One region of the Pseudovibrio sp. Ad13 genome, then DNA from elsewhere that is predicted to be linked to it. Evidence: riboswitches for the same ligand, from Rfam matches in the RefSeq annotation. Region 1 holds a riboswitch; each other region holds the start of a gene.
What was found. Region 1 has a riboswitch for cobalamin ahead of PsAD13_RS22235 (energy-coupling factor ABC transporter permease). Riboswitches for the same ligand answer to the same signal wherever they lie in the genome.
Positions count from the first base shown of each region.

Region 1 (6,172 bases):
AGATTCCACAGATCCTGCGCATCAATGATGTCCTGCAGCTGAGCGCCTTCATCGGCTGTCTCATCTGAGTAGTTCATCATCAGTTCGTTATAACGATCCAGAAGAGCCTGCTTGTGCGCAACGCCTTCCATCACGTTTTCAAGGACAGTCTTGTCCTCATTCAGCTTTGGTTCCTGCGGCAGGTAGCCAACTTTGGCACCTTCTGCAGCCCATGCTTCACCGGTGTACTCTTTATCAAGACCAGCCATGATCTTCAAAAGAGTAGACTTACCTGCACCGTTTGGACCAAGGATACCGATTTTCGCATCCGGGTAGAAAGACAGGTGAATATTGTCGAGTACTTTTTTTGCACCGTAGGCCTTGGAGACCCCGTGCATGTGATAGATGAACTGGCGCGCCATGGACTGCCTGCATCTCCTGATCTGTGTAAACAATGAAATCTCTGGAGAGCACTCATAGTGGAAGCAGCGCCAAGGGGCAATCCATAACACTTCAGCGATGATCAAATCCGTCGCTTTTTCTCTTCAAACGGAGAATTTCACGACAACACCTGGTCACTTCCACGCAAGAAAAAGGGCAGCAGGTTTACTCTGCTGCCCCAATAACAAACAGGCTCGTAAAAATTTACGCCAGCTTCAGCTGCGGAACCACTGTCAGGTTCCGAACAATCGCATTGTCTTCAACGGCCTTGAGCCCCTTCACTGCAATAAAGGTGACCAATGGCTCACAAGCAACAATTACCAGATAAGACAGAGCAAACTGCGCCCATGCCGTAAACGGCGTAGCAACGTCCCCAATCATCAACCAGAAGCCAACCATGCCAGTCACACCAGCATAATACATCGCATCCAACTTCAGAATCTGCGCAAAGTTCACACGCTTGGTCAGTTCTTTGGAAAACAGCTCACGGCCACTCAGGTAATGAACAGCAATCAGCGGCAACATCAAAGACAAGCTGTTGACGCCAAGGTGGTACATGTCCTGCGGATCAAAAGCGAGCGCCTGAAACAGCAAGCCAATGGCAAACCCAAGCAGAACAGGGGTAAACCCGAGCGTTAGATACATCGCCATTGCACCAACAAAGTGAAGTTCTGATGCTCCAACAGACATATGGAAGCTCTGCATGAAAATGGAGAAGAAAACCGCAGCCAATAGCGTTTTCAGTGGTGTGAATGGCTCTTTCTGGAATTCTGAAATCTGCTCTTTGCAGCCCCAGACAATAACGCCAACGGCACCCGCATTGGCAGCAATAACCTTGGCGGCGGAAACGTAACCCGGTTCAATATGCATTTAATATGCTCCTCTTCGCACCCTCCGTGCGGTCATGAGTTTATGTCGTGTCGGGCAGGTTTCCTGGCTTATGGCTTTTGCGTCCTCCGCCTTCCCAGAGATCATCTCCAGTGGCTTTTATGAAGAACGCACCACGTAACAGTTGCGGGGGCAGCTGCGGTTCGGGCCCATCTTTGGTCATCCCTACCGCATTCCCTTTTCATCCAAGAAGCTTGGCTTCTACAGAACCCAACAGCGGGAATATCCTAAATTACAAGAGAAGACACAACTAGAAATAAGAGGCAGTTGGGATAAGCAACAATCAGAGGTATGCAACAGCCTTCGTAACCCGCCAGAGCTGCAGGCAAAAAAAGAGGCGTGTACCCGTTGGTACACGCCTTTAAGAAAGTTGACACTCCCCCATCCGAGTGCCAGCCGAAGCTGTATTTAGAAATATCAGAGTGCCCCATCTCTTCATTGATCTTCATCAAAATAAATAAAATTACCTCAGAAACATCGGATATTATTCAACATTACAAAAGCACTCAGATTTTCAATCGATTAAAACTAGAATAGATCAAATATATCTCGGGCAGCTTGCAACGAAAGTCTCAGTATTTTCTATTAGTTCTTGCTATAAGTTCTCTCCGAAGGTGCCTGCCACGAATATTTCCTTAGCCAATGCTCCTCAGGAGAAACCACAAAGCTCCAGGAGTTCTGCTGCTCTCCAGAATCATCAGGAGTTGAATCCGGTGTCTGAGTGGAAGCATTTTGGCTGGCAGAAATTTGGATTTTAAGCACCCCCTCACCTTTTCCAGCAAGCTTCAGCAAGCCAAGATCACTGTGAGATCGTCCAAGAAAAATCTGGGGTGCTGTTCCTATCCTCTCCCAGATAATTCGGGCAAGATCTGTTGAAGACACCGGCGCTGCGTGGGGAGCAACCTCGATAACCCGAAATCTCGGAAGCCCGTAGTTCAACTCTGCCATAGTGCGATCTACTTCATGGTCTCCAAAGCTTAAAACCCAAATCTGAAAGTGATGTTCTTTCAAGAACCCCACCAACTCTTTCAGAGGCTGAAAAGCGAACTCTCTATACGTTGCGCCAACAGCCTTTGGCCCGCGTAATGATAGATGAGCACGTACACTCTCAGAGTAATCAGCAAAGCTACCAAAACTGTCGCCAGCTTCAGGTGGTCTCACTTCATTGTCTGCGCCAGCCAGCGCGTCACTCCATAAAGCCCCATCGCCAACCAAAACAGCAACACGGTCATCGAGTTTCACATATTCAGGGCTCCCGGCCCGAGCCATACGCTCAATGCTTTCCACGATACCATGGCGCGCTGTGGTTGAGCTCCAACTCGGCAAGATGTTATCTCGCTCACCGCCAGTTGGCTGCAAAACCGAAACCGCTGAGTATAAAAACAAGCTGGACCACTGCATCGTTCAAGACCACCTGAAAGTTGTTTCAGCAAGATGGTGAACTACAATGCACATCAATTGCCCATAAAAAATGAACTAAATGCTGTCGTGAAAAGAGAAGAGAATCATAATTGACAGCCCGTCCCTCTTTCCTCTCAACTTGAAGATAAATACGAGTATTCACGTATATAAAGAATTTCACTCAACGAAACATTTACTTACAATTTTCATAAATTTGCTTTGGGAGTGTCAGATAAACGTCATATGCACCGCACTTTTCGATACTTTTTAGAATTAAACCCGGTTCATCCCTAGAATTCTTAATAAATGCGCAATAATTTCAAACAATTATGCCGAGGAATTTCCTGGGGTACCCAAATGCATTTTCGAGCCCTCTTACTTCCTGTATTGCTCCTTTTCGTTTTAATTGGTTTATCGATACACTTCATGTCAGCGTCATCGTATGCGTCGATTTTCGATCCTGCGACAGGTGGCCTGCACAATCAGCTCAATCAAGCTGAACTGCTCACTCAGCAGCAGAACCTATGGACCATATTGTCTGTTGGATTGTTCGCGCTTGGTGTTCTTGGATTACTTATTGTCTATTCCAGCCTGTTTATTCAGGAGCGTATGCGGGCGACCCGTTTTTTCAACCGTGCCCTTCTCCTCATCGCCATCAGTTCAGCAGCATGCCTGCTCATCGACACAACGCTGAACTTGCCTGATGTAACGGCACAATTGATCCTCTGGCAGTCTCAAGTGGAGTTCAAACCACAGGGGGACATCCACGCCGCTGCAATCCACGCAGCAATGGCAGCGATGATCGCAGTTCTGGCTTATCTGCCTCTATCGCATCAGCTGACACTGCGTGCGACGATCATTCTCGCACTCTCAATCGGCGGGGTCATCTACCCTGCCTACCTGAAAGGTGTCCAAGGGTTACTGCTTCATCCGATTAGCCAAAACACCGTGCTGTCAGTTGGTTTCGAGCAGATTGGCGGCGGTACCGTAGTCACATTGCTCGCAACATTCGTCGCCTTTTCCGGCATGTTAGTGACCGGACTAAGAAACTCACCAGCGTTACCTGAGTACATTCTGCGCAACACACAAAACTACAATGTGCTGCAGATCAAAGCAGGCGCGGCGCTGATGGCCGTTGGCGGCATCGGCTTTTCAGTTGGTAATACAAGTATTTATTCAGGTGAGTTGGGCAGTGCGATCTTCAACGTTCTTGTCGCAACTGGTGTCTCGGTAACATTGGGCGTTGCCCTCGGCTTCTTCGCACCTCGCAAGGTCATGTACCCAACCATTCTGTTGAGCATGATTGGCGGCTTGTCCTCCGTTCTCGGAAATGCCCAGCATCTGACCGTAGCGGGCGTCGCTCTTATTGCTCTGACAGCTTCAGTTGCTTCTATTGCAGTTGCACGCATCATCTATGCAAGGTCTAAGACCCACAAAGTCATCATTTACTACACCAGTCTTGGCATTGGCTCTCTGATTGGCCTCTTCGGCTTCACAACCGCACTACCAGCAGACCATGCACTGGCTGGGTTCAGTCTTGATAACTTTATACTTCAGGCCGTTGGAGCTTTACTGACCATCTTTTGGGCTTTCCTGTCAGGCCTGCTCCTGTTTACGTCCTTCAAATTTACGAAGCAGTTCCGCAAAGCCGACGAAATCGACCTGAATGAAACACCGATTGTCAGCACCATCAGCCAGATGGAGAACCTGATCGGCAAGTTGGTTTGGCATGACGCCAAGCTGGATGAGCGCTTACCGGTACGGGATAATGACCCGCAAGAGCGCCTTGCTTCAATCTTCAACACGTTCCTCGACAAACTGCAGAGCGATGAGAAACGACGTAAAATCAGTGAAACATCAAATAGTAAGCAGCAGGAAGAACTCAGCAAACTCGCCACATTTGCAGAAGGCGCGTTTGAAGGCCTCGCCATCTCGACAGATGGTATCATCGTAGAATGTAACCACGTACTCTACGAGCTGCTGGACTATCAGGCAGGAGAGATGCGTGGAACCAGTTTGCTGTCTCATGTCGCGCCAGATTTTCGCGAAAAAGCGCGTGAGAGCATTCTTGCCAATGAGCCGACCCCGAACGAAGTCATGCTTTTGAGCAAGTCTGGCGAGCGCATCCCGATTGAAGTTCGTGGTCGCTTGATGGAAGTGGCGGACGAGAACCTTCGTGTCTCAGCTGTACGTGATATGCGTAAGCAGAAAGAAGACGAAGCGCGCATTCTCCACCTCGCTCAGCATGACATGTTGACCGGCCTGCCGAACCGCACTTACTTCCGCGAACGCTTCCAAAAAGCAATCGAAAACCAGGCAAACGCAGAACAAACGATCTCCGCAGTCATGCTGCTGGATCTGGATCGCTTCAAAGATATCAATGATTTATATGGCCATCCAATCGGTGACAAGCTCATTCAGACAGTGGCCCGTCGCCTCAATGCATGCGTCACCCATCACGACACAGTCGCCCGTCTCGGCGGGGATGAGTTTGCGATCATTCAGGTCAATCTCAAGACAACGGCTGAAGTCGGTCTGCTGACCAACAAAATACTAGAGGTCCTGTCAAAGCCGATTCATGTTGGCAACAACATCACGGTCAGAACGAGCGCCAGCATTGGCATCGCGCTGATTCCAGACCATGGGACGGACCCGGATGAGCTGATGTCCAAGGCGGATATAGCGCTTTATGAAGCTAAAGAAGCTGGCCGAAACACCTTCGCATTCTTCGAAGACAAGATGGAAGAGGCCATCCTGCTGAGAAGAACAATGGAAGGCGACCTGCGTAACGCATTGGAAAATGAGGAACTTCAGCTCCACTTCCAACCGCAGGCACGCTCTGACACCCGTTCCATTGTCGGCTTCGAGGCTCTTCTGCGTTGGAACCATCCGGAGAAGGGCCAGATTGGACCGAACAACTTCATCCCGGTTGCGGAGGAAAGTGGTCTGATCATTCCGATTGGCCGCTGGGTTCTGAATGAAGCCTGCGCGCAAGCTTCTCAATGGCCGGAGCGCTATCGTGTGGGGGTGAACCTCAGTCCGGTGCAGTTCTGTGATGAGTACCTCATACAAGAAGTTGAAGGTGCATTGGCGCGAAGTGGGCTATCTCCGGAGCGTCTGGAGCTGGAAATCACTGAGAGTGTGTTGATCCACGACGACCGCCGTGCGCTCAATACCTTGAGGCAACTCAAAGAGTTAGGCATCACCATCGCTCTTGATGACTTCGGTACCGGTTACTCTTCCCTCAGCTATCTGCGCCGCTTCCCGTTTGATCGTCTGAAGATCGACCGCAGCTTTGTCAGCGGTGTAACTCAGACACCGGAACTGGCAGCAATCATCCGCGCTGTCATCGATCTTGGGCAGGCTCTGGGAATGGAAGTCATCGCTGAAGGTGTTGAAACTGAACCAGAATTAGAGCTGCTGCGCAATGAATCCTGCGATGAAGTGCAAGGCTTTTTGATTG
Region 1 is NZ_LMCC01000018.1:145,069-151,240, forward strand. Features, by position in the region: gene ettA (energy-dependent translational throttle protein EttA) at 1-401, opposite strand, end outside; gene PsAD13_RS22235 (energy-coupling factor ABC transporter permease) at 625-1,290, opposite strand; cobalamin riboswitch at 1,326-1,537, opposite strand; gene PsAD13_RS22240 (hypothetical protein) at 1,894-2,709, opposite strand; gene PsAD13_RS22245 (EAL domain-containing protein) at 3,136-6,172, shown strand, end outside.

Region 2 (6,172 bases), on a different contig from region 1:
CCAGTTTCTCCGGCAACCCATTAGACAGGTCAGAGGTGTAGCACTTTACGTTGTCGTCCAGCTTCTCTTTCACCAGCTTCAGCATCTGCTCGGATTCATCAATGCAGGTTACATCAGCTCCGTGATCATAGAGAAACTGCGCATACACGCCGGGGCCGCACCCAAGGTCCAGCACCTTCAGCCCTTGCAGCGGCGGCAGCATGCCAAGCAGGGTGGGGCGCTCTAAAAGAGCGTTGTAGATGTTCTCCTGAATGGCCTCATCATACTGCTCGGCAAAATCGCTATACAACCGAGATGTCATTCACGTACTCCGCATCAAACACATGTTCCCGAACAAGACCTCTGATCAACGCCTAGGAATATGCGACAAAACCATAATTAAAAGCAGCCGAAACCAACTGGAATAAAGGTAAATACCTTTCAAAATCCGTGTTTCTGCCATGCTGCCAGATGGGCCTTGTATGAGTCTAACGCGAAAAAACTGTGTCGTGATGACGGCAAGCTCAAGCTCATATCGCAGCGACAACGAGGTGTCAGAACCCCTGAAAAACGGCAGAGCTACCGCTTTTCCCGTAAGAGCCAGATAAAGAAAATCCCGCCAATAAGCCCGGTAATGATGCCAATCGGCATGTCTTCCGGCTTCATCAGCGTCCGTGCAGCAGCATCTGCAAGCAATAGGAAGATCGCCCCAAACAGCGCTGAAACAGGGATCAGGCGTCGATAATCGCCGCCAACAAACAGCCGCACAATATGAGGCACCATAAGCCCCACAAACCCGATCATGCCGGAAAACGCGACCATAACACCCGTAATCAGCGCACCAATCACAAAGGTTTCCAGCCGGAAGGCACCAACGGATATGCCAAGTGTTGTCGCCGTCTCATCGCCAATTGTCATCGCGTTGAAATGCCCTGCGCGAAACCACAGCCAGAGCCCGCACAAAGCAAGCACCACCAACGGGTAGGCGAGATGTGCCCACTGCGCCAGCCCCAATCCGCCCAGCATCCAGTAAACCACAGTATGCGTCGCCCGTGGGTCTGCCAAAAAGATGAGGATATTGGCGCCTGCCATCAGCACAAAGCTCACAGCTACACCCGTCAGCACCAGACGGTCGGCACTGGTAGCGCTTGTAAACTTCGCCACCCCAATCACCAGCAGCGTTGCCCCAAGAGCACCCAGAAACGCCAGCAAAGGTACGGTGAGCATCCCCAAAAACAGCCCCGTATGCAGCAGAGCCAACACCGCCCCAAACGCGCCACCAGCTGAAATGCCGATCAAATGCGGGTCAGCTAGCGGGTTGCGGGTGACGGATTGAAGGCAAGCTCCCACGATGGAAAGCCCGGCCCCCACCATGATCGCCAGCAGCGCACGGGGCAGGCGGATCTCCCAGAGAATGCTCTCCCGCCCCAGCGACCAGCTCGGCTCAACCGTGCCCGGCACCAGTTTGTTGGCAAGAACACCCCATACAGTCTCCATGGAAATGGAAACCGCCCCAACGGAGACCGCAAGGCAGACAGAAAGAACCAGCGCAGCCAATCCCACGCAGCAAATCTGCAGCAAATGATGAGAAGAGCCCTCTTTGGGGGCTACAACAACGCCGGTTCCTTCGCTCATTGTTAGTTACCCCAGAATGCGGTTGCGAGTTTCTTGATCGCCTTGATGTTCCGTGGTCCCGGAGTTGCTTCAGCATATTCCAGCGTCACGAACCGGTCATTCTTCACCGCATCCATATCCGCAAAGGCGGGGTTGTTGAGCATGAACTCACGCTTCTGCGCAGCAGTCACTTCGCCGTAGTTGATAATCACGATCACTTCCGGGTTGGTCTCAACCACAGCCTCCCAGTTCACGCGCACCCAGCTCTTATCCAATGTATCCGTCACGTTGGTGCCGCCAGCAGCCTCAATCAGCGCGGTTGGCATCCCATAACGACCAGCAGTGAACGGAGAATCTTCACCTCCGTCATAAACAAACACACGCAGAGGTGTGTCAGCAGCCTTCAAGCCAGCTTTGAACTGCGCAAGGTCTTCGCGATAAGCCTGCACCAACGCTTCCGCCCGCTCTTCAACATCAAAGATGCGGCCAAGGTTCAAAAGATCATTGTACATGTCATCCATGGAAACCTTTGGCTTCTCGCCAATATGGATGCAGCTCTCGGTCAGCTCATAAACCTTGATCCCGAACGGTGCCAAAGTTTCCGGCGTAACTGGGCCGCCAACCTTCATGCCGTAATTCCATCCGGCAAAAAAAAAGTCTGCATCAGCCCCAATCAACACTTCTTTGCTTGGGTATTTGGGAGCAAGCTCCGGCAATACAGCCACCTGGTCTGTCAATTCAGCATCCAGCGTTTTCCAGCCAGAAATGCCAGTGTAACCCGCCATGTTGTCCTGCAATTCCAACGCTAGCATCATCTCGGTGAGATTGGAATCGTTGGAAATGGCCCGCTGTGGCACACCATCAAATGTGACGGTGCGGTTACAGCTCTTGACGGAAACCTCTGCCAGCGCAGCAGAAGAGGAAAGCAGCGCCACAGCCAGCGCCAAACCAAGTTTTTTCATGAAAAAATACCCTTAAGAATGAAGATCGAATGTCAGAAGAGAGTGTTGTCGGTCCATCAGCTGATCGCGTGTCGTACGCACCTGAAAAGCCTTGGAAACCAAAGCGGGGGAGAGGATTTGCTCCGGCGCCCCAAAGCCAAGCATCTGCCCGTGGTCCAGCAACAGGATCTGGTCACACACCTGCGCCGCCATGTTCAGGTCATGCAAGCTGGTGATGATCGTCAGATTCAGCTCTTCAATAAGCTTGAGGATTTCCAGCTGATGGCGAATGTCGAGATGGTTGGTCGGCTCATCCAAAATGAGCAGCTCCGGCTCCTGCGCCAGTGCCCGCGCCACCATAACCCGCTGTCGTTCCCCGCCAGAAAGCGTGCCAAACAACCGTCCGGCCAGCCCATCCAGCTGCAAAGCGCGGATAGCACGGTCCACCACCTGCCGGTCCCGTTCGCCAGAAGCCGCCAATCCACTGCGATAAGGCGTGCGCCCCAGCTCCACGATCTCACGCACCTTCAGCGCAAAGTCCGTCGGCTGCTCTTGCAGCACCGCCGCCACCCGCTGCGCCGTCACTTTGGCGGAGAGGGACCAGATATCATCGCCGGCAACACAAATCTGCCCGCTCATCGGCTTGTTGAACCGATAGAGCAGCCGCAACAGCGTAGACTTGCCAGCCCCGTTCGCGCCAACCACGCCAAGCACTTGCCCCGCAGCCAGCTCAAAACTCAATGGCTGTAAAACCAACGAACTCTTACGATCAGGCGCCCACGAAACATCGCGAACAGAAACAAAAGCCGCGCTCATGCCAAAACACCCTTGCGCAGCTCAGCCCCAATCGGGCAACTGAAGGTGCCTAAATGATGAGAAACAGGATCCAGCATCGTACCAACCCACCTGAGTGAAACGCTACACATCATCAATGTAACGTTATAACGTTACATTGATTGTCGAATCCTGAGGCAAAAGTCAAGCGCACACGCGCGTCGACTATCAGCGGTTCGCCAAACGATCCGGGATAAAGTTTAAGTCTTGAGGAAACAGGTAACATAAGGCCCTCCGCGCAAAGGCAGGGGCAAACAGAAACCGGATATGTGACAGGCTTTCGCCGATTCAACCATTATGGCCTCCTTCCGGGACGCCCCGCCCGGGTTGAAGTGAAACATAATGGCAGGTCTCCTGACTCGCGGGTCTGTGCTCAGCCAGCCTTCCCGGATCTCTCCAGTGGCATGCTTGGCCTCGCTCTCCGCTTACAGTTGCGGGGGCAGTCACGGAATTAGCGCCTGTTGGCTACACTTCACCGTGTTCCCTTTTAATCCCGAGGCCTTTCGCACCTCAGAAACCATAGGTGCGCATACTGAGTATTGAGCCCCCCAATTGCAAGAGGTTTCGCAAACGAACTCGAAACACTGTTGATAGCAGCCTTACCCACCCACCGTCATCCCGCACTCGATGCGGGATCCAGATCGGCGAGCGTCAGAACCGCTAGCCCTTCACTATCCTGTTCTTGATGACTTCACCGTGCATCCAATGTGTGTCGCTCTGAACGTGATCAGCTCGCACATATTTGGCCATATGTGTTGCCATATCAGTCTCTTGGAAACTCGCAGTGGTTCTGACGACAAAGCCTTCCTGCTTGTTCAGATCCAACTTATTCAACACAGCTTCGACGCTGGTTGGAGTAAACAAACCCCTGTGCAGCACCGGAACAGGGGTAATGCCAAGCTCTGCAAAACGGCCCAATGTCGCATCCCAGCTTTGTGTGACGCCATCAACGATCCAGGCAAAACCCAGAAAGTAAGTGGGTAAGCTGTCATAGATGACGGAGTGCTGTGCGAAGAGATACTCACCAACAATCCGCTCATCTTCAGCAAGGCATGGCGAAACACCTGCCGCAAAAGCTTTCATCCAATCACGGGAAGGGTGATACCCACTGTCAGGACTACGCGCATGGCATCCATTCTGCAGAATAGTTGTGTTCTCACCGTCCATCTTCTCGGTAAAGACAACTTCTGCGGCGCTTGCCAGAGCCGTCGAATCCTTCAGGATCTTGTCATCGCTCATAACACCGGGAGAGCTGGGCAAGTGATAGGTGCGGCCATACTTTTTCATCAATCCCGCAGCTCCTTATCTTCAAAGCTAATAAGGGAACTCTGATTGTAATTCCTATGCTCATTGAGCCAGGACATTGCCCCTTCTTCTTATCGGGAGGTGATTACAAGCTTTAACGAACAACCACAACCACCCACCGTCTTCCCGAACAAGCGCGACTAACTACATCCTTGTCAAAACTACCAGTTTGACAGGGTAATTACCTCATCCCATCCTCATGCATGAAGCGCACAAGCCCTTTGTTATGGGCGGGAGGGTGGTGAATAAAATACTCTTTCGAGGGGAATAAACTCGCCTGTCTGTTTGCAGGTTTCTAGCCTCCCGCCCGCCAAAGGGTTCTCACGCCACCCTCCGTCTTCCCGGACAAGCGCAGCGCAGATCCGGGATCCAGAGCGACACGCTCAGACATAAGCCACGACACAAACACCTCGCTAACCCCGCCATCCACATCCTTGTAAAAACTGTCAGTTTGACAACCGTCGGTTTTCATTCCACATTCACCTGTGAGGCTTCGAAACCTCCTTTAGACAGCGGTAACCGCTCCCGTTAACTAGCGGATTTTTTGTGCCTTTTTTCTAAGGGCGCAGACCCTTTGCTATGAGCGGGAGGGCGGTGAATACAATACCTCTTTCGGGAGGGAATAAACTCGCCTGTCTGTCTACAGGTTTCGAACCTCCCGCTCGCCAGCGGGCCGTCGAAAGCCTTGTTGTCGCGCGGTTGTTCAACACCCTATAGACAGAGGGATTGAGAATGACCGACTCCGCATGCGCCTGTGGCGCCACAAATACTTTCCAAAATGAAATTGACGAAGTCATCGTCGCTGTTTCGGATTTGCAGAACCTCTCGTATATTCAGCACCTTGTGCTGACAGAGAGAATGCAGCACTCCAGTGAGCGCGATGCCCTGTTCACTTTGCATCACGCCTTCCACGATCGCCTCGAAGCGCTGGGAAAAAGCTGCGGAATGTTAGAGCGAGTCGCTCATCCGCAGCCAATAAACACAAAAACTCCGCTTCCTGATTAAGCCGTATGACGCTTTGCTCGCAGGCACCCTCCCGAAAACCCCATCGGTTTTCGATCAGGGAGATGCACAGGAGCAAAGAAAAAAGCCAGCCTCGTAAAAAAGGACTGGCTTAGAAAATGGCTTAATCGTGCAGCGCGCTCTACGTGATCGGTACCCCTGACCACGCAGAGCTCGTTCAACAGCACTGTGATGGGTAAATGGCACAAACCCGTGCCACTTGCCTCCGGTACCAATGGCGAAACGCAAATCCACCCCGCATCCTCGCCAATCGGTGCCCTGCTGGTCTGCGGCTATACCACCCGCCGCAGGTCAGCGCCTCCTTAAAAATACCAGTGCCAACAGCAGCGCGTCTACCCCATGAAAAATCAGGGGTAGTATTCCTTCTACCGCCCCACCCACTGGATCCCGCATCAAGTGCGGGACGACGGCATTGAAGCAACCGCAACAACCTCACCAATACATTATAGTTACATCAGATAATCAAAACGCAGATC
Region 2 is NZ_LMCC01000002.1:460,516-466,687, forward strand. Features, by position in the region: gene PsAD13_RS02940 (class I SAM-dependent methyltransferase) at 1-301, opposite strand, end outside; gene PsAD13_RS02945 (iron ABC transporter permease) at 559-1,614, opposite strand; gene PsAD13_RS02950 (ABC transporter substrate-binding protein) at 1,617-2,555, opposite strand; gene PsAD13_RS02955 (ABC transporter ATP-binding protein) at 2,568-3,350, opposite strand; cobalamin riboswitch at 3,695-3,905, opposite strand; gene PsAD13_RS02960 (RNA ligase family protein) at 4,029-4,655, opposite strand; gene PsAD13_RS27740 (hypothetical protein) at 4,969-5,145, opposite strand; gene PsAD13_RS02965 (hypothetical protein) at 5,406-5,678, shown strand.
Region 2: it holds a riboswitch for cobalamin, as region 1 does, so the genes downstream of both, PsAD13_RS02955 (ABC transporter ATP-binding protein) here and PsAD13_RS22235 (energy-coupling factor ABC transporter permease) in region 1, are expected to answer to the same signal.

Region 3 (6,172 bases), on a different contig from region 1:
CCCCGCAGCTGCGCCACGGCGCGTCAAGAAGCTCCTGCAAAAGCACAGGCCGTTCACCAGCCCACGCCTGCTCAAAGGCACAATCCAGTGGATCAAACTCCACCAGATTCAAATCCTCAGAAAGTGCGCGTAACAAGCTGTTCTCATGAGGCTTTTCACCACGCGGCACGCGCAGCAAAGCCACCAGTAACTCGGCCCGTTGCTCTCCTGTTGGCGACTGCCCCAGAATGTGCAGCCCATCGCGGATTTGCAGCTCTTTCAAATCACATAAATGAGCATCCAGTCGCGCCAGACGGGTGTCTTCATCCATCTCGGATGTCAGGCCGATGTCTTTGTCCATGCCTTCACGCGCAGCAACGCCAAGTATCTCTTTTCCAAGCGCTTTCAGGCGGCGATGGTCCACCCCTGCTGCGATGTAATACTCATCCAGCAATGCTTCCAGCTCCAGCGCAGAACCGTGGCTCTCAGCGCGGGCCAGCGGAGGGGTAAGATGATCGATGATCACCGAGGATAACCGCCGTTTTGCCTGCGATCCCTCTCCGGGGTCGTTGACGATGAAAGGATAGATATTTGGTACAGGTCCAATTACGGCTTCCGGATAGCAAGCCTCTGATAAGGCTAATGCTTTTCCGGGGAGCCATTCCAGATTTCCGTGTTTGCCAAAGTGAATAAGTGCGTCCGCCTCAAAGCTGTCGCGCAGCCACATGTACCAGGCAAGGTAATGATGCGGCGGAACAAGCGCCGGATCGTGATAAGTCTCTTTAGGATCAATGTTATAGCCGCGTGCGGGCTGAATGCCGACGGTCACATTGCCGTAAGTCTTCAGCGCCAGCTGGAAAGAGCCGTCAACAATATGCGGATCGTCCTCCGGCGCACCCCAACGTTCCTCAATCCCCTCCCGCACAGCCAAAGGCAGCTGAGAAAACAACTGCTTATAACGAGCAAGCGCAAACACTTCCCCGCCTTTGCGTTGGTTTGCGTTGCTAAGTGAATTGGTAGGACCAGCCAGCAGGTCCTCTATCAACGCCTCGGAAGCTTCCGGCGCATCCTCAGCAACTCCATAACCTGCTGTTTTCATGGCACAAAGCAGGTGTGTGCAAGAGGCAGGCGTGTCCAGCCCAACCCCGTTTGCTATACGCCCATCCTTGTTGGGATAGTTTGCGAGCACTATGCCGACTTTGCGTTGATTTGCGTTTTTGTGTTTCAGCTGCGCCCAATTGGCCGCCAGCGCCGCCACAAACTCAATCCGGTCCGGTTTTGGTACAAAGCGAACAAGCGAACATTGGGTCCTGACATCACGCCCACCTTCTTCCTTAAACGAGATCGCCCGCGTCAAAAGACGACCATCAATTTCAGGAAGCACTACATGCATGGCAAGGTCGCGCGGGGATAAGCCCTGATCGCTCTCCGCCCAGCCTTCTTCCGAGGAAGATGACAAAACGATCTGCAGAACACATGCACCTGGATTGTCCAACACCGTGCCGGAATGAACAGCACCTGCACTCGACAAAGCAAAGGCTGTGGCATTCAAAACCACGTCCGGCGGGCACTGCTCAAACACACTGGAAACAACACCAGCGCATTCCGCAGTTTTCAGGCTCGCCACATAAAGCACCAGCGGGTTTATCCCCTGTGCCTCAAGCTCGTGGCACAAGGCCTGCACTGGCTCGATTGCACCGCTCTGGTACAGCGCCCGATAAAACACAATGGCCGCAACCGGACGGGCTGGATCTTTCCAGCTCGCCCGCACATCATCTAAGGAAGGAAGCGAATGCCCTTGCAGCACCAGCCCGGCCCGCGGCAACGCCATTGGCTCCGATGGTGTCTCAACAGGCAACTCGGCACTCTGCGCGGCATAAAGCAAAGCGTTAGAAAGGTTCTCCGCTCCGCCCTCAATCAGGTATCGCCACAACATGTGCGCGCTCTCAAACGGCACAGTGGAACGCTTCGCCAGCTCTTCGTCCCACTTGTCATCACCGGGCAGCAGAACCAGCTTCACCCCGTCAGCGCGGGCAGCTGCTTCCAACCGCTCAACGCCGTAACGCCAGTATTCAACACCGCCCAAAAGGCGCACCACAACAAGCTTGGAAGCCTGAATGGTCTGCTCAACATAAAGATCAACGGAGTACGGATGCGACAGCGCCAGAAAACTGGCAAGCCGAAGAGAGTAGCCCTCATGCTGGGCATGCGCCGCCGCAAGCCCGGCAAGCTCTGTGTCTGCTGCGCTTAAAAACACAACATCCGCAGGCGCCTGCTCAAGGTCGACGGCCTCTTCACCATCATCCAATCGGCGTGATTGCCCGACAAGTACGTGCATCAGGCCTGAACCAACTCAAATTCACTCAGCGCAGCCTGCACACTGTGTTTGTCCAGCCCCGCAAGACCGATCACAACAAGTTTGGAGTGGCTTTCACTGCCAGCCGCAAACCAGGCCTCCACACGCGGCCCAACCGCCTGCACCAGCACCGGCGCGGCCTTGCCCTCAACCACCACACTGCCCTTAATGCGCAACACACCAGAAACCTTCATGGCCGCTTCCACCTGAGCCTTCACCTCATCAATTGAGGCAAACCGGCGGGTTGGCAGTACAAAACTCTCAAAATCATCATGAGAATGATCGTGATGATGGTGGTCGTGGTCGTGGTCGTGGTCGTGGTCGTGGTCGTGGTCGTGGTCGTGAGCATGCTGCGCTTCATGGTGAGACAGACGCAAGTCCATATCGTCTTCCGCACCGGCATCACGCCCAAGCAGAACATCCAGCGCCAGCTCGCCATGAGAGGCAGCCACAATCTCAACTCCATCACGCACACGGCCACGGATCGTCTGCTTCACCGCCGCCAGCTCTGCCTCGCTCAAAAGGTCCGCTTTGGAAAGCACAACAAGGTCAGCACAGGTCAGCTGATCCGCAAACAGCTCTTCCACCGGGCTTTCATGGTCCAGCGCATCATCCGCTGCCCGCTGCGCAGCAACGGCCTCTTCATCGCAGGCCACTTTGCCAGCGGCAACAGCCGGTGCATCCACCACGGTCACCACACTGTCAACGGTCACGCGCGGCTTGACAGAAGGCCAGTTGAACGCACGCACCAACGGCTGTGGCAGAGCAAGGCCAGAGGTTTCAATCACAACCACATCCGGCACCTGCTCGCGCTCCAGAAGCATCTCCATGGTCGGCAGAAAATCATCAGCTACCGTGCAGCAAATGCAGCCGTTGGCCAGCTCCACCACTTCATCAGCAGAACAGTCCGGGTCAGCACAGCCATTCACCAGTGAGCCATCAAAGCCCATCTCGCCGAACTCATTGACGATCAGCGCGATGCGCTTGTTTTGTGCCTTCATCAGCAGGTTACGCACCAGCGTTGTTTTTCCGGCACCCAGAAAACCAGTGATAATGACAGCAGGGATTTTTTTAGAAGGCGCAGCAAAAGAAACAGTCATAGGGAAATCTCCGGAAAAACAGCAGGCTTCAGCTGCAAAGGCTGTCCAGCAGCCACAAACATCACAAAATGGCAAAGGTCGGCGATACGCTGGTTCAGGCGGCCAGCTTCATCTCGAAAGGCGCGGGCCATGGCGTTTTCAGGCACAATGCCCATGCCCACTTCATTGCCAACAAACACAACGGGGCATGGCAAAGAGCTAAGAACCGCCTCAAGCCGCTCAAGCTCCACGGTCCAGTCCCGCGCCCCGTGCATAAGGTTGGAAAGCCAAAGTGTCAGACAATCAACGAGGATCGCACGATCGCTGCTGGCATGCGTTTCCAGCACGCGCACAAGCTCCAGCGGCTCCTCAACGGTGTCCCAAAGATCGCCCCGCTGCATCTTATGATGCGCGATGCGCTCCTCCATTTCACCGTCAAAGGCCTGTCCTGTCGCGATATAAGTCGGGCGCCGCCCGCTGCTTATAACCAGCTTTTCCGCATATGCGCTTTTCCCGGAACGAGCTCCACCCGTAACCAAGCAATGGCGAACACGAAGGTCGCCTCTCTGTTCAGCCATCTGGGTTAGCTGGTCCCAGAGAAACGAAAAAATGCGCGCAAAGAAGCCGGGGCTTCAATCAAAGAATATGAAAGTACAGCAACTGTCTCGCACGGAGACAGGAAAATATGCGTCATGAGCACCTCTCGCCGTCCACCCGACAGCAGTCCTATGTCAAATCATATCTCCAGCCGGTCTCCTGGCTTGCGGCTCAACCGACCATAGCCCCTTCCCAGCCCTTAAAAGGCCAGTGGGATTTTCGCTAAGGTCTCACCGCTCACAGTTGCGGGGGCAGCTGCGGCTTGTCTCCATAATATATGGAACCGCATTCCCGTTTAATCTTGTCATTCCAAAGCCTGAGCCGGAACAAAAAGAAACTGGAGTTCTGGCCTTAAGTGTGGGACGCAATCAGCTCTCCTGTCAATTGTCTTTGTGAGGATTCCAACATCACCGGAAAATCAAACCCGCAAAATCCGCGGTTTTTGGAGATTTCTGGCTAACCCCCTTGGATATCTCAATAAAAAAATAGAGAAACTGTCCACAAATCGAAAAATACGCAAAAAACGACTTGGCAAACACAACATGCCTCTGTAAAAGCCTCCTCACGCAAACGGCGAGGCAAACTCGCAAGGGTGTCATGATCCCCGGTAGCTCAGTGGTAGAGCAAGCGGCTGTTAACCGCTTGGTCGCTGGTTCGAATCCGGCCCGGGGAGCCATCCTTTTTCGTTTGCAGCCATACGGCAAGATCATCGTGATCCCCGGTAGCTCAGTGGTAGAGCAAGCGGCTGTTAACCGCTTGGTCGCTGGTTCGAATCCGGCCCGGGGAGCCACTTCTTTATCGATCGCCGCCAATGGCAGCCATAGTATGATCCCCGGTAGCTCAGTGGTAGAGCAAGCGGCTGTTAACCGCTTGGTCGCTGGTTCGAATCCGGCCCGGGGAGCCATACTTCTCTTTATATCCTCCCCTTCTTCTTAAATAGCTTATCTCTTCACAAAGCACGTGCGTGCGCGTCTATCCAGAAAACAAGAAAAATGATGGGTAGAAAACCATGTTCACGCGAAGCGAAGGTGCAGCACTATCAAGTGCCGCTGGCCGAAGACATAAAGTCCATTTGGGTAGAACTCTCTTCCGCACAAAAGCGGAGGCGTTCCATTTTGCGTTAAAACTCACCCTGATCCTGCACATGGCCACCCACTGACGCAGCATTGGCTCCTTAAATTTTCAGGGAGTTCATAAGTTGGGAGAGCTGTGCATATCAGCCACGAGCCCCAATACCGTCCGACAGCCCTTGGCACCCACAAAAAATTGGCCGAAATGAAGCCCTGTTCTTTCAAAAGCTTAGCTCATGCGGAAAAATACTAGATTTTTTTGCCATATGTACAAACTGCGATCTACATCACAGATCTATCCAAATCCTATAGCAAATCAACACAATGAAAATTTTACATAATAGCATTTAAATAACCTGAAAGTATAAATACGCGAAACATAATTTATATACAATTATTATGGCATAGATACTCTAAGTAAATGCGTATACCTCTAATATATCTAGTGCATATTATCATACTCACTACTAAGTGATGACTAGTGAAGTGCACATAATAAGGCGCCCCCTCTGGGAAAGTTGCTGCGTAAAAGTCAGGGAGCCATAAATGAGTAGTCTGTTGCCATCCTGCGGTCTGCCGCAAACCTTCAAGTTGCACCTCACAAGATCAGGTTTTCTTGCCGCCTGCATCGCTGCGCCACTCGCTATGGCAGAGCCTTCGCGCGCAGAAACGCCCCCAGCCTCCGCGCCAGCCACAACATCCGGCCCTCAGCTCATCGAAAAATCCGACAATGGCAACACCTACGCCATGCCAGAGGATTATCTGGCCGTCACCGTTGCTCCGCCCTCCAAAACACCCTACGCCGATCCATTAGAGAGCGATTTGTCCATCTGGGTTGGTGAAGTGGAAATTGAGGGCCGCAAGACCCTATGGGTCGAGCTGATCGATAACCACGGCGAGGTCATCTACAATTCCGAGGTCCAGCAAAACGAGACGCATCTGTTGCCTGATGGCAGAGCCATTGCCGTCACCGTGATGCAACCCGCCACTCACAACAAAGCACTACAATCTGCCAGCCTGAAGAAAGACCAGTCCCGCGTGCCAACTGATGAACGCTTTGTCATCACCCGCAAGGAAGCTTTTGCCCCGGC
Region 3 is NZ_LMCC01000015.1:230,785-236,956, forward strand. Features, by position in the region: gene cobN (cobaltochelatase subunit CobN) at 1-2,317, opposite strand, end outside; gene cobW (cobalamin biosynthesis protein CobW) at 2,317-3,435, opposite strand; gene cobU (bifunctional adenosylcobinamide kinase/adenosylcobinamide-phosphate guanylyltransferase) at 3,432-3,992, opposite strand; cobalamin riboswitch at 4,143-4,352, opposite strand; tRNA gene PsAD13_RS18300 (tRNA-Asn) at 4,613-4,687, shown strand; tRNA gene PsAD13_RS18305 (tRNA-Asn) at 4,727-4,801, shown strand; tRNA gene PsAD13_RS18310 (tRNA-Asn) at 4,841-4,915, shown strand; gene PsAD13_RS18315 (hypothetical protein) at 5,628-6,172, shown strand, end outside.
Region 3: it holds a riboswitch for cobalamin, as region 1 does, so the genes downstream of both, cobU (bifunctional adenosylcobinamide kinase/adenosylcobinamide-phosphate guanylyltransferase) here and PsAD13_RS22235 (energy-coupling factor ABC transporter permease) in region 1, are expected to answer to the same signal.